2 regions of the Dactylosporangium maewongense genome follow, and region 2 is predicted to be linked to the other one. Evidence: riboswitches for the same ligand, from Rfam matches in the RefSeq annotation. Region 2 holds a riboswitch; the other holds the start of a gene.

Region 1 (7,341 bases), on a different contig from region 2:
GTCGAAGAACGCCTCGTGCTCGGTGGTGACACCGCCGGCCCGCAGCCCCGCCGCCAGCCGCACCGCCATGTCGTGCGTGCGGGACGCGATCTCCCGCAGCCCGTCGGGGCCGTGGTAGACGGCGTACATGCTGGCCGTGACCGCGAGGAGCACCTGCGCGGTGCAGATGTTGCTGGTCGCCTTCTCCCGCCGGATGTGCTGCTCACGGGTCTGCAGGGCGAGCCGGTAGGCGGGGGCGCCGTCCGCGTCCTTGGACACGCCGACGAGCCGCCCCGGCAGGGTCCGCTCCAGGCCCTTGCGGACCGACATGTAGCCGGCGTGCGGGCCGCCGAAGCCCATCGGCACGCCGAACCGCTGCGCGCTGCCGACCGCGACGTCCGCGCCGAACGCCGCCGGCTCCTGCAGCAGGCACAGCGCGAGCAGGTCCGCGGCGAACGTGACGATCGCGCCCTTGTCGTGCGCCTGCCCGGTGATGTCCGCCAGGTCACGGACCGCGCCGGACGCGCCGGGGTACTGCAGGTGCAGGCCGAAGAACTCCGCTGGCAGCTCCTCGGTCCGCAGGTCCACCGTCTGGACGTCGATGCCGAGCGGCTCCGCCCTGGTCCGGATGACGGCGAGGGTCTGCGGCAGGACGTCGCTGTCGACGACGTACACGTCGGCCTTGACCTTCGACGAGCGCCGCGCCAGGGTCATCGCCTCAGCGGCGGCGGTCGCCTCGTCCAGCAGCGACGCGCCCGCGACCGGCAGCCCCGTCAGGTCCGTGATCACCGTCTGGAAGTTGAGCAGCGCCTCGAGGCGGCCCTGGCTGATCTCCGGCTGGTACGGCGTGTACGCCGTGTACCACGACGGGTCCTCAAGCACGTTGCGCAGGATGACCGGCGGCGTGTGCGTGCCGTAGTAGCCGAGGCCGATCATGCTGACGAGCGTCCGGTTCGCCGACGCGAGGGCGCGCAGCTCCCCCAGCACCTCGGCCTCGGACGCGGCCAGGGGCAGCTGGAGCGGCTGGTGCCAGCGGATCGAGCCGGGGATGGCCGCCGTCATCAACGCCTCGACGGAGTCGTACCCGACGGTCTTCAGCATCGTCGTCTGCTCGTCCGGCGACGGTCCGATGTGCCTGCTGGCGAAACTGGTCATTGGCCACACTCTTTCGGATCCGGGGGTCGGGGCTGCGCACGTCCCTCCCCCTCTGTCGTGTGGCCTCCAGAGGTGCCAACCCGTCGCGGTCCTTCTGCCTGAGAGGTTCCGGGGAGGATTTGCCCCTTCGGCGTCGCCCTGAACTCAGACGATCTCTCCCGCGCGGGTATTGCCGGCGATGCCTAATCTACCGGTTCTTTGACCATGGTCACGCGCCCGTGGTCCACACCACAGCGCGTAGCGCATCCTAGGACGCTAGGTTCATGGCTTACAGCGGGCTGAATTCGCGTCGACCATCAGAAGGCTGGCGTCCACCGCCTCGAAGTCGCTGCCCTTCAGCCCCTTGAGCGCGTTGAGCTGATCGTTGCTCCACCGGTCGTCCTGCGTGCCGGAGAAGAACCACGGCGAGCCGTTGTCGGCGAGGACGGCGCCGTACTGCTTGAGCGCCTGCGCCACCACCCGCGCCTGCGCCGGGAACTTCGAGATGTCGACGGACGCCTTCAGCCGGAACCGGGCACCCATCGGCGGCAGGTTCGCGTCGGTGCTGCTGGACGCCGCGTGCCGGGCGGGCCACACGTACGCGTTCCTCGTGCGCGGCGCGGTGAACCGGATCGCGTGGTCGATCCTGCCCTTGGTGACCTCGTCGGCGCGCGGCAGCCCGGCCAGGATCGACAGGCCCGCGGCGTCCGCCGACGTCCAGCCGGCCTTGCGCAGGTCGTTGCGGCGCAGGTCGAACACCGCCCCGGAGCCGGCCTTCCACGATCCGTCCGCGTTCGGGCGCGCGGCGTACAGCTCGTACACCTTGCAGGCCGCCGTGTCGTGCACGATGACGTGCCGGTCCCCGTCGGCGTTCGGCCCGCCCTCAACCTTGGCGTTGCGCGGGATCGGGTACGGGCCCTTGTCGCTCTCGTCCGCGTACTCGAAGCTGACCTTCACGCCGGCCTGCCCCTGCCCGACCATCGTGACCGGGATGCCGAACGGCGCGCCGTCGATGAGCCCCGAGCCGAAGTCCGGGTGCGCGTGCGCCTGCGCCCCGATGCTGCCGACCCACGCCGCCGAGTCCCGGTGCACCGGCAGCCTCGACACGTCGGCGTGCCACACGTTGTCCGCGGGGAAGATCGTGCACGCCCCGCTCGGCGCGGACGCGGACTGGCTCGCGGCGCCCAGGCCGCCGGCGCCGGACCCGCCCGTCGCGCCCGTCGCGCTCGGCGTCCCCGAGGCGGGTGCGGCGCTGCCCTTGCCCGGCGAGCTGCATCCGCTGACCGCCAAGACGGCGACGACGGCCAGCGCGGCGCTGCGCTTCAATGATCCTCCTCGGGTCGGCCCCCGATCCTCACGGACCTGCGCGCACAGTACGCGCACCCTGTGTCCGACCCGCAGCGCACCATCGCCGCGCAGCGCCGCCGTGCCGGGTCAGTCCGCCGCGCCGGCGGCCAGCTCCCGCACCTCCTGCGTGCAACGGCACGCCGCGGCGAACCTGGCCGCCCACCGGACCGCCTCGTCCCGGTCCGGCACCTCGAGGAGCGCGAACCCGCCGATGTGCTCCTTGGTCTCCGGGAACGGGCCGTCGGTGACCGAACCGTCCGCGGCCACGACCGTCGCGGGCTGCGCCGGCACCCCACCGCCGAACACCCACACGCCGGCGTCGCGGGCGTCCTGCGCCACCTCCTGCGCGGCCTTCGTCACGTCGGGCACGTCCTTCTCGGCGACGTTCATCCACCCCTCGTCGAACGAGACCAGGTAGTGCGGCATCCTGTTCCTCCTCGCCTCCGGCGGCCCCTCCGGCCGCCGCTCACCCGTCCTACGAACGGCCCGCCCCGGATCCGACAACCCGCCGCGACAAATTTCCGTCGGTGCCAGTCCTACACGGTCAGGGCGTGCCGGGTCCGTGCCGCTCGACGAGATCCAGGAGCTCGTCGACGGACCACTGGTCGTAGGCGTGCTCGCCGTACTTCGCGGCGAGGACGGTGCCGTCGGGGGCGATGAGGAAGTCGGCCGGGAGGCCGAATCGTCCGCCGGCCGGGGTGAGCGACGGCGGGCGTTCGCGGCCGCGGAGCAGGGCCCAGGTGCTGCGGGCCACGGCGCGCAGGATCGTGGGCCAGACGCGGGGGTCGAGCAGGGCGCGGCGGGAGGACTCGACGCCGAACTCGCGGTACAGGCGCTTCTGCGGGTCGGGCACGACCGGGAACGGCAGGTCCGTCACGTGCTCGCGCAGCGCCGCCGCGGTGGAGTGGAACACGACGACCTCACGGACGCCGGCCGCGGTGATCTCGGCGTGGCGGCGGACGATCGAGCGCAGGTGCAGGTTGCAGACCGGGCAGCCGGCGAAGCGGCGGAACTGCAGGTGCACCAGCAGCGACGGGTCCGGCACGGCGACCGGCTCCCCCACGACGACCTGCAGGCGCCGGGAATCGACGACGAGCATGACACCTCCGCGTAAGCGTACAACGTACTCTTACGGGCAAGCGTAGGCGTATGACGTACGCTGTCAAGTGCCATGCCTCGACCGCGATCACTCACATCCGCGCAGATCGCCGCGGCGGCGCTCGCGGTGCTCGACCGTGACGGGCCGGCCGGGCTGACCATGCGCGCCGTCGCCCAGCAGCTCGGCATGGGCACGATGAGCCTGTACCGGTACGTCGCCGACCGCGAGGAGCTCGAAGGCCTCGTCGTCGAGCTGGTGCTCGGCGCCGTGGACCCCGCACCGCCGGAGGGCGGCGGCTGGCAGGAGCGGGTCACCGTCATGGTGGAGCGGGTCCGCGTCGCGGTCGGCGCCCACCCGGCCGTCGTCCCGCTGACCATGACGCACCGGCACCGGTCACCCGCCATCCTGCGCTGGTCGGAGACGGTGGCCGGCATCCTGGCCGAGACCGTCACCGACCCGGAGCGCAGGGTCGTCGCGCTGCGGGGGCTGCTGTCGTACCTCGTCGGCGCGATCCAGCTCGAACACCTCGGCCCGCTGTCCGGCCCCGGCACGGCGGCCATCGCCGGGCTCGACCCCGCCGCGTTCCCTCACATGCGGCAGCTCGGCGGGGCGGCCCGTCAGGTCGGCGCCGACGAGGAGTTCCGCGGCGGTCTCGCCCTCCTGCTCGCCGGCATCAGCGGCGGGCCAGGGCCAGCTCGTACGAGGAAGGCGTGACGTTCGGGAAGATGCCCGTCAGCGACCCGACTCCGCAGCGGCGCTGGAGCAGCTCGCCGATCACCGACCGGTAGTCGGTGGTGGACGTCAGGTCGCCGGCGGTGAGCTTGGCCGGGGCGAGACCGGGCCAGATGCCGTGCACGCGGCCACCGCGGACGTTGCCGCCGAGCAGGAGCATGGCGTTGCCGTTGCCGTGGTCGACGCCGCGGGAGCCGTTCTCCGCGACGCGCCGGCCGAACTCGCTGAGCGTGACCAGGGTGACGCGGTTGAACGCGTCGCCGAGGTCGGTCGCGAACGCCGCCAGGGCCAGGGCGAGCTCCGTCAGGTGGTCGTGCATCCGCTGGCCCTTCACCGGGCCGCCGAGACCCTCGTGCATGTCCCAGTCGCCGAAGTCGACGGTGGCCGCCATCAGGCCGACGTTCGACTTCACCAGGCGCGCGACGTCGCACAGCGCCTTGCCGAGGGCGGTCGACGGGTAGGTCGCCGCCGGGGTGTACGCGCCGAGCGCGGCGACAGTGCCCAGGGTGGCGTTGACGGCGCGGGCCGGGTCGGCCATGACCGCCGGGGCGCCGTCGAACAGCTTGGCGATGGTCGCGGCCAGCGGCGTCTTGGCGTCGTTGCCGGAGAGCTTGAAGCCGTCGACGGACGACATCGACACGTCCGGGGACGGGCCGGCGAACGCGCGGGCCGGGGACGTCGCGCCCATCGCGACGCCCGCGGTCGGGGCGGAGGCGCCGGTGACGCCGAGCATCCGGTCGAGCCAGCCGGTGCGCACGGACGTGCCGGCGGCGGCGCGCTCCATCTCCTCCATCGCCTGGAAGTGCGACCGGGACGGGTGGGGCTGGCCGACGGCGTGGACCGCGCCGAACGTGCCGGCGGTCCAGCGAGGCAGCAGCGGCGCGAACGCCGGGTGCAGGCCGAACATCCCGTCCCCGGCGATCACCGACGCCTTCGGCACGGCGATGGTGGGGCGGGCGGTGTAGTAGTCGGGGTCGCCGATCGGGACGACGGCGGACAGCCCGTCAAACCCGCCGCGCAACGACAACACGACGATGGTGTCGCCGGTGTACGGTGTGCCGGCGAACGCCAGCCGGGTCGCGAGGCCTTCCCCGACGAGCCCGGTGAGCGCGGCGCCCGCCCCGATCACGGCGGCCCGGCCCAGCAGCCCGCGCCGCGAAATACCGTTATCGGTAATACAGCAATCCATCATGACGGTCACCTGGCCAGGTAGTAGGGCGAGTCGAGGATCAGGGCGATGAGGTGCGGCAGCCGGCCGGCGACGGCGGGGTCGGTCGCCTTCAGCGGGCTCGACGCCGACTTGTTCAGGAAGCCGAGCAGGGCCGCGCTGTGCGCCGCCTGCAAGGGCTGCCCGACGAGGCGGGTGGCCAGGGCGTCGAGGAACGTGCCGTGCGTGGCCGGCAGCGTCGGCACCAGCGTCGCGAGCATCGACGCCGGGCGCACGAGCTGCTTGGGGTACCAGCCGGCGGCGAGGTTCAGGTGTGCGTTCCAGCGGATCAGCAGGCCCGACGGGGCGGTCCAGGCGGCGGCGACGTCCGGGTAGCCGTTCGGCGGCGCCCAGCGCATCGGGGCGTGGCCGGCGGCGACGAGGTAGTTGTACAGGGCGCGGACCCCTTCGGTGCCGGACGCCTCGGGCTGCAGGCCCAATCGGCGGACCGTGCCGATGAGGTCCTCGAGGGGCGTGCGGACCTTGGCGCCGACGGACGCGGCGAACTCCGGCGACGTGAACAGCGCCCGCAGGACCGGCGCGATTGCCGATTTCTGTTGCAGGTACACCTCCCGCAGCTGCTGCACGAGGGCCGCCGGCGGGTCGTCGGAGACGAAGCGGACGCAGAGCTTGCGGGCCACGCGCTCGGCGGTGGCCGGGTGCTGGGCGAGCATGTCCACGAACGCGAGGGCGGCCGCTTCCCCGCCGCCGGCGGTCGCGTTGTCGTGCCGCCAGCCGAGGATGGTGACGGCGCCGGTCGCGTGCTGGGTCGCGTCGAACTTGTACAGGCCGGTGGTCTTGTCGACGGTGAGCCCGGTGAGCAGCCGCGCGGCGTCCTTCACGTCGGCCTCGGTGTAGATCAGCCCGACGGTGTGCAGCTCCATGAGCTCGCGGGCGTAGTTCTCGTTGGGTTTCGCCTTCGTGGAGCTGCGGTTGTCGAGGTACGACAGCATCGCCGGTGACGTCGCGGACGCCTTCAGCAGGTCGGCGAACGTCCCCAGGGCGTGCCTGCGGATCAGGGAGTCGTAGGCGCCGCGGCTGTCCCAGACGTCGCTGGACGGGCAGGTGACGTTGAGGTGGTTGGACCACATGTCGACCATGACCTCGAGCAGCTGCCGGTTGCTCCATGCGGCGCGCGCGACGGCGGCGGAGCCGAGCTGCTGCATGGCGTCCCAGCCCCCGGACTTCATGGCGCCGGCCTTCACCTTGGCCCGCACCCCGGCGATGTCGAGGTTGGCCATCGGGTACCGCGTGAGCAGCTTCGCGCACGCGGCGTCGTCGATGGTCGCCGGGGCGAGCTGCCGGTCCAGCCACGCGACGGCACCGAGCTTGCGCAGCTCGGCCTCGCTCGCGGGAGTCGGCCCGAACGTGGCGCGGCGCAACAGATGCAGGACCGGGTCCTGAGGGGTGAAGGCGGTCACGCAGTCCAACGTCGACACCGACACGGCCGGCCTGACCGACGCCCCCACCACGCTCCCACCCGGCAACCGCTCCGCACCACCGGATTACCGGATTACCGGATTACCCAACCCAACAATCCAGTGGGCGGACGGGTGTGTGCGTGGTTTGCGTCGAGTGCCGTGTTGGTCTCGGCGTGGGGCCGGTCGAGTGACACGCCGGCTGCGGTTCTCTTGGCCAGCGGATTACCGGATTACCGCACCCAACAATCCCGCCACATCGACCATCGGAACGGTGCGACCAAGAAGACCGCAGCGACCGAGACGGGTCACGTCCGCGCTGGTGGTGTAGGAGGCGGTCAGCGCTGATCCGTTGTGGTTGATGTTAGGCGGCGGCGAGTTGGGTGGTGTCGGTGTCGGGTTGGGTTCCCTCGGTGGTGATGACG
Region 2 (7,341 bases):
AGAGCTCCGCCCGCACCCGGGCGACCGGCAGCCCGTCCAGCGCCGACGCGAAGCGGCGGGCGGCGCGCATCGGGCCGACGGTGTGCGACGACGACGGGCCGATGCCGACGGAGTACAGGTCGAACGCGCTCAGCGCCAACGGGCTCACCCGACCAGGGCGGCGTAGGCGGCGGCGTCGAGCAGCTCGGGGGCGGCGCCCGTGAGGCGGAGCGTGAAGAGCCAGCCGCGCCGGTACGGGTCGTCGTTGACCGCTCCCGGTTCGGTGGCGATGAGCGGGTTGACCGAGACGACGACGCCGTCGGCGGGCGCGACGAGGTCGCTGACGGACTTCGTCGACTCGATCTCCCCGCACGGCTCGCCGGCGGTGACCAGCGTGCCGACCTCGGGCAGCTGCACGTAGACGATGTCGCCGAGCGCGGACGCGGCGAACGCGGTGATGCCGACGACGCCGTCGGAGAACCACTCGTGGTCACGCGTGTAGGACAGGTGCGACGGGATCGCGGACATGGCGCTCATCTCCGGCTGGTTCGACGACATGACGTTCACTTCGGCGGTGCGACGTAGAAGGGCAGTTGCACGACGGTGGCGTCGACGCTCGCGCCGCGGACGTCGACGGCGAGCCGGGTCCCGGGCTCGGCGAGGGCGGGCGGCACGTACGCCATCGCGACGGGATGGCCGAGGGTCGGCGACAGCGCGCCGCTGGTGACGGTGCCGGCCATCGCGCCGGTCGCCGGGTCGAGCACCTGGTAGCCGGCGCGCGGCGCCCGTCGGGATCCGGTGACGAGCCCGGCCAGGACCTCGACCGGCGCCGAGTCGCGCTGGCGGCGCAGGGCGGCGGCGCCGACGAAGTCGCGTTTGGAGAAGTCGACGAGGCGGGCGAGGCCGGCCTGCAGCGGGGTCCGCCGGACGGACAGCTCGTGCCCGTACAGCGCCATCCCCGCCTCGAGGCGCAGCGTGTCGCGGCAGGCCAGCCCCGCCGGCGTCGGGCCGCGGTCGAGCAGCGCCCGCCACACGGCGACGGCGTCATCCGGGCGGCAGTAGACCTCGAAGCCGTCCTCGCCGGTGTACCCGGTCCGCGCCAGCAGCACGTCCCGCCCGGCGAGCGGGAACGGGCGGATCGCGTAGTACCGCAGCGGCCCCGGGTCGAGGATCGACGCCGCCGAAGGCCCCTGCACGGCGATCAGCGCCCAGTCGGCGGACGTGTCGCGGACGGTGACGTGGAAACCGTCGGCGTGCTCGCGGAGCATCGCGAAGACGACGGCGGTGTTGGCGGCGTTCGCGACCACCAGGTAGCGCCGGTCCGCGAGGCGGTAGACGACGAGGTCGTCGAGGACCCCGCCGGTGTCGTGGCACAGCATCGTGTACCGGGCGCGCCCCACCTCGATCGCCGACAGCCTGCCGACGAGCGCGTAGTCGAGGAACCGGCCCGCGTCGGCGCCGGTGACCTCGAGCTGGCCCATGTGCGACAGGTCGAACAACCCGGCGGCGCGCCGCACCGCGTGGTGCTCGGCGAGGTCCCCCTGGTAGCGCAGCGGCATGCGCCAGCCGGCGAAGGAGGTGAAGGTGGCGCCGAGATCGCGGTGCACGTCGAAGAGCGGTGTCACGGAGGCTCCCTGGGTCCGGATGCCGTCGCGGACGGCACCCCTGCTGGGTGACCTCCCCGCTCTGTCATCGGAGCCTGAGAGCTTCGCCGCCCGCGACGAGCGGGACGGTTTGCACCGTGGGCGCAGGACACGGATCGTCCTGACTTTCCAGAGTCGCCTGACCGCGGCGGTACCGATGCCTGAGAGATTCTGGGGAGAACGTTGCTCCTTCGGCGCCTCGGACTGACCGAGGGCTCTCCCGTCGCGGGTCGTGCAGCGCGATATGCGGTTGTGGTCAGGACCGTAAGTCCCGCCGCACCGCCCCGTCAAGCCCGGAAAGTGTTATGACACGAGACCGGAGGGGGTCCGCCAGAGGGTGAACGAACAGACGGGAACGACAGTGGCACAGTCCGACGAGGTCCTCGTGGCGGCGGCCCGCGACGGTGACCGGGCCGCCGTGGAGGCCCTCGCCGCGCGCTACCTGCCGCTGGTCTACTCCGTCGTCGGCCGCGGCGCCGACCGGGACCTCGACGTCGACGACATCGTCCAGGACGCGATGGTCCGCGTCGTGACGGGGGTTTCGACGGTACGGCACGCCGGGCGTTTCCGGTCGTGGGTGGTGACGATCGCCCTGCGGCAGCTCGCCGACGCCCGCGCGGAGGCCCGCCGGGCCAGGCTGACCCGCGGCGAGGACCAGCCGGACGGCCTGCCCGACACCGCCGACCCGTCGGCGGACTTCGTCGGCCTCGCCGTGCTGCGGCAGGTCCTGGACGTCGAGCAGCGGGGGATCGCGGAGGCGGCCCGCTGGCTGGACCCGGCGCACCGCACGGTGCTGTCGCTGTGGTGGCTGGAGGCCGGCGGTCACCTGGCCCGCGCCGAGGTCGCCGACGCCCTCGACCTGCCGGCCGCGCACGCCGGGGTGCGGGTGCAGCGGATGCGCGAGCAGCTCGACGTGGCCCGTTCGGTGGTCCGCGCCCTGGACGCGTCGCCCGGCTGCCCGGCGCTGCGCGAGGTCGTGGCCGGCTGGGACGGCGAGCCGGACCCGTTGTGGCGCAAGCGGATCGCCCGGCACGTCCGCGACTGTCCACAGTGCACGGAGCGGTCCCGCCGGCTCCCGGCGGCGGAGGGCCTCCTCGCCGGCCTGCCGCTCCTGGCGCCCCCACCGAAGGCGGCCGCCGGCGGGTGGGCGCTCAAGGCCTTCGCGCTGGCCGGCGGGGCCGCGGCCCTGGCGCTCGCGCTCGTGATCGGCGTGACGGTGTGGCGGCAGCCCGACGAGCCGCGGCGGGAGGTGCCGGCCGCCCGGCCGCCCGCGACCGCCCAGGCGCCCGCGCCGTCCTCGCCCGCAGCTTCCCCGGCCGCACCGTCCCCGTCCGTGCCGCCGTTCTTCGCCACCGTGCCCGCGGTGCCGGAGGTGGCCGAGTTCGCGCCCGCGGGTGCGGTGCGGCAACAGCAGCGGGTGGCGGGCCGCGACAACGGGCAGAGCACCCGGTACGGCGACCGGTCCGTCTGGATCTTCGACGACACCACGCTCAAGGACCCGTTCGGCTTCCTGTCCAACAGCGGCGCCGCCACGAAGGACCTCGACGCGTCCGACGGCATCGACCTCACCTCCGGCAGCCCCGTCGCCGTCGACGCGTCGAAGCCGCCGGTCGAGCTGATCGTCCGTAGCGGGGCCGAGCTGGAGTATGAGCGGACCCACCCGGCCCGGTTCGCGTTCTGGCCCGGTCCTGTCGTCGCGGACCCCGCCCGCGGCCGGATCCTCGTGTTCTACGGCAAGCTGTGCCGCGCCGCCGACCCGTGCACCGGCCCCATCGGCAAGGGCCTCGGCACCGGCATCGCCGCGATCGACATGGGCACCGGCGCCGTCACCCGCCTCACCGCCGTCAACGGCCCCGCGGTCACCAGCCTCGAAGGCACCGACCCGACGATGTTCTTCCCCGACGGCGCGGGGTTCAGCTCCGCCGCCGTCACCGTCGGCGACGTGCTCTACGCGTACGGCGTCTGCACGTACCAAGGCTGCAAACTCGGCAAGGTCGGCCTCGCCGACGTGACGGACCGTCGCAAGTGGACGTTCTGGACGGGCGGCGGCTGGACGGCCGACCCCGCGGCCGGGGCGTTCACGATCGCCGCCGGCGCGGCCGGGCAGACCGTCCTCTACGCCCCGGCGCTGAAGGCGTGGATCAACACGTTCATGCCGAACGGCAGCAACGACGTCATGTTCCAGGTCGGCGGCGCCCTGTTCGGCCCGTGGTCGAAGCCGGTGAAGGCGGCGCCCGTCCCGGCGGGCGGCGACGCGGCCAACTACGCGCTGTTCGCGCATCCGGAGTACGCCCGCCAGGACGGTCTCGTGCAGTACCTGACCTACTTCAACCCCGCGAGCGGGGAGCAGCGGATCGCCCGCATCAGGTTCCAGCCGGGCCGAACGTGAGCCTGATGAGGCGCTGTTCGCCGCTGTCTGGGTGGAAGTACGACAGGTACTGGACGAGCCCGTCACGCCGCGCGTACTCGGGGTGGCCGAACAGCGCGTAGTCGGTGGCCTTCCCGCCGGCGGTCGTCATCGCCTTCACCGGCTTCGACCAGGGCCCGAACTGCACCTTGTTCGCCTGCTCGTACGCCTTCTCCGCGGCGGACCTCGGGATCAGCTCCACCGGCGCCTTCGACGCGTCGACGGTGACCGGGTTGTTCGACGTGAGGTCGATGCCGTCTCCGCGTCGAGGTCCTTCGTGGCCGCGCCGCTGTTGGACAGGAAACCCCACGGCTCCTTGAGCGTCGTGTCGTCGAAGATCCAGACGGACCGGTCGCCGTACCGGGTGCTCTGCCCGTTGTCGCGGCCCGCCACCCGCTGCTGCTGCCGTACCGCACCCACCGCCACGGCCTCGCTCACCTCCGGCACCGCGGGCACGGCGGCGAAGAACGGCGGCGGTGCGTTCCCCGCGGCCGCCGTCGCCGGCGCACCCCCGGACGCCCCGCGCGACGCCGCGGCGGTGCTGGACGGACTGTTCGACGGTGCGGCGCCCCCGGCGCCGGCCCCAGCGCCGCCCCCGGCGCCGGCGGACGGAGCCGTGCCGGTCTGACTCCGGCCCTGGGTCTGGGTCTGGCCCTGGGGTTCGCACCCCGACCCGGCGAGCAGCACGACGGCCGCAACCCCGGCCGCGGACAGATGGCGCAGGTTCACTTCATCCCCTTCGGTTCGATGGTCCGGATCCACAGACCCGCGCGCCCTACGACCCGTAACACTTTTTCCTCCGCACCACCCACGACACCGCCACCCCTCGCCGCGCAGGGACGTCCATTCCGGGATCGACCTCGTTGGTCGGTCTGGCGTGTCCCCGCGCGTCACCCTCGCGCAGACGTTGGTCAATGCCCGGAGATGTCCATGTCCGAGGTCGACTTTGCTGGTCGGTCCGGTGTGTCCCCTCGCGCGTCACCCTCGCGCAGACGTTGGTCAATGCCCGGAGATGTCCGATCTCCGAGATCGACGCTGTGCGATCTACCCCTCAATTGGAGATCATCTTGGGGGTGGATCGCGCAATGTCTATTGCGCAAAAGCCGCAAACGCGGGCATTGACCAATGTCTGTGTTGGGGCGCGGGGGAGGTTGGGCGGGTGGAGTGGGGTTGCTGTGAGGGAGTTGCGGGCGTCGGTGGGGGTGCCGGTATTGGTGAGCGCGGCGCGCAGGTCGGGGCGGTGGTGCAGCGGTTGCGGATCCGGGGCGTGGGCGGCTGGGCCTGAGTTGACGTCGGGGGCGTGTGGGGTGGCCGGGCCTGGGTTGCGGCTGACGCTGGGGTGTGGGGGCCGCCGGGCTGAGGTTGGGGGTGTGTGGGTGGCTGAACTTTGGTTGCGGCTGAGGTTGGGGCGCTGGGCGGTGGTGCGAGAGCTGTGGATCGAGCGACTGGCCCGCTCTGGGGGAATTGGGCCGGCTGGGCGGGGGAAGCGGCGCAGGCTGGACGGCGGTGTGCGTCGCGTTGCGTGACGACCTGGCTGACGAGGGCTGCGTCCGGAGACCTCGCCGCGTCCGGCTGTCCGGCCGCGGCCTTGTCAGGGCAGTGTGCGGGTCGCCGGTGCCCGGGGGTTCTGATGGGCCTGCGGTCGGGTTTCTTTCGCCGGGGTTGCCGCGGTTTTGTGCACCATGTGAAGCCCGGGCTTGGAGCGCCGGGGGCGTGGTGGTTCCGGGTGGCGGCGCGAAAGTTTCCCGGCTGACGGTTGGCCGAACGGCGGGGCGTGGCGGTGGGGCAGGTGGACCTTACGGAGAGGTGCCTGACCGACACCGCCGGCGACGCTGGGTGGCTGGGGTCCGGGTGGTGGTGGCGGCGAAACTTTCAGGAGGGGCGGCGGGCGATCGCGATCACGGACTGGCCGAACGGTGGGGTGACGAAGCGTTCGGCGAAGCGGGTCATCGGGGCGACCGTCGAGTCGTAGAACTTGACCATCATGCCGGGGCCTGGCTTCTGGCGCAGGAGGCAGGTGGAGACGTAGTAGCCGATCAGGCCGAGCGAGTTGGCGTAGTGCAGCTTCTCGATCTCCAGGTCGGCGGCGAGCAGCACCTCACGCATGGTCTTCTTGGTGTACCGGCGGACGTGGCCGGTGGCGATGTCGGCGGGGCCCATCGCGAAGGGGAACGCCGGCACCACGATGATCACGTGGCCGCCGGGGCGGACCAGGGAGCGCATGGTGCGCAGGGCGCCCAGGTGGTCCTCGATGTGCTCCAGGACGTTGTACGACACGGCGGCGCTGTGCTCGGCGGTGATGTCGCTGGGCAGCATGAGCTCGCGGATCGACACCTCGCGGTTGGCCGAGAAGCGCTCCTTGAGCGCGAGCAGCCGGTCCGGGTCGGCCTCCGTGACCGTCATGCGCGGAGCGTGCTCCAGCCACTCCGCCGCATAGTCGCCCAGGCCCGCGCTGACCTCGATCGGGTCGTCGCCCAGGTACGGCGTCGCGAACGCGACGAACCACTTGCGGTGGTTCTTCGCCATCGCGAGGCCCTCGAGCACCTCGGACTGGATGAGCTGGTCACCGAGGATCTCCGAACTGCGATCCCGATCGCCTCCAGGCGGCACGGCGTTCTCCTCGGTAGCTCGGCGATCCAACGGTCTGATCATGTTATCCGGAATTGGCGTAGTTTATCGGCGTCGATGCCGGGAGGCCAGTGCGTGCGTCACGGGCCCCTGGACAGCTATGGTCTCACCCGTGAAAACCGGCGGAAAGAACGCGCTTGTCGTCGTGAGCTACGTGGTCTTCTCCGTCGTGCTCTTCCACCATCTGTGGGCGGCACCCCAGACCCGGATGCTGGCCGACAACAACCAGGACCAGGTCTTCTTCGAGTGGGTGCTCACGCACGCCGCGCGGCTGTTCACCCATGGTGACACCCCGTTCTTCACCGACCAGCTCAACGCCCCGCTGGGCGTGAACCTGATGGCCAACACGTCCATCCTGGGCCTCGCCCTCCCGCTCGCCCCGATCACGCTGCTGTTCGGGGCGCCGGTCACGTTCGCCGTCATCAGCACGATCGCGCCGGCCGGCACCGCCATCGCCTGGTTCTTCATGCTGCTGCGCTGCGGCGTGGTCCGGACCCGGACGGCAGCCTACCTGGGAGCGCTCTTCTGCGGCTTCGGCCCCGCGATGATCTCGCAGACGACCGGTCACCCCAACATCGCCGGCCAGTTCATGATCCCCCTGATCCTGTGGGCCGTGTTCCGGATGCGCGAGCCGGGCGACACGGTCCGCAAGGGTCTCGTGCTCGCCGCGCTCGTCGTGTACCA

The links. Region 2 has a riboswitch for glycine ahead of gcvT (glycine cleavage system aminomethyltransferase GcvT). Riboswitches for the same ligand answer to the same signal wherever they lie in the genome.
Region 1: linked by a shared signal. The riboswitch ahead of gcvP (aminomethyl-transferring glycine dehydrogenase) and the one ahead of gcvT (glycine cleavage system aminomethyltransferase GcvT) in region 2 are both predicted to bind glycine.

What each region holds. Positions count from the first base shown of each region.
Region 1 covers NZ_BAAAQD010000011.1:9-7,349, reverse strand. The annotation lists gene gcvP (aminomethyl-transferring glycine dehydrogenase) at 1-1,134, opposite strand, end outside; glycine riboswitch at 1,211-1,305, opposite strand; gene ABD332_RS26430 (hypothetical protein) at 1,396-2,439, opposite strand; gene ABD332_RS26425 (YciI family protein) at 2,548-2,886, opposite strand; gene ABD332_RS26420 (peroxiredoxin-like family protein) at 3,005-3,559, opposite strand; gene ABD332_RS26415 (TetR/AcrR family transcriptional regulator) at 3,632-4,273, shown strand; gene ABD332_RS26410 (DUF1501 domain-containing protein) at 4,233-5,420, opposite strand; gene ABD332_RS26405 (DUF1800 domain-containing protein) at 5,489-6,919, opposite strand.
Region 2 covers NZ_BAAAQD010000010.1:133,061-140,401, forward strand. The annotation lists gene ABD332_RS25165 (L-serine ammonia-lyase) at 1-139, opposite strand, end outside; gene ABD332_RS25170 (glycine cleavage system protein H) at 145-537, opposite strand; gene gcvT (glycine cleavage system aminomethyltransferase GcvT) at 543-1,604, opposite strand; glycine riboswitch at 1,656-1,761, opposite strand; glycine riboswitch at 1,762-1,855, opposite strand; gene ABD332_RS25180 (RNA polymerase sigma factor) at 1,984-4,011, shown strand; gene ABD332_RS25185 (hypothetical protein) at 3,986-4,339, opposite strand; gene ABD332_RS25190 (hypothetical protein) at 4,355-4,657, shown strand; gene ABD332_RS25195 (methyltransferase domain-containing protein) at 5,902-6,555, opposite strand; gene ABD332_RS25200 (DUF6311 domain-containing protein) at 6,770-7,341, shown strand, end outside.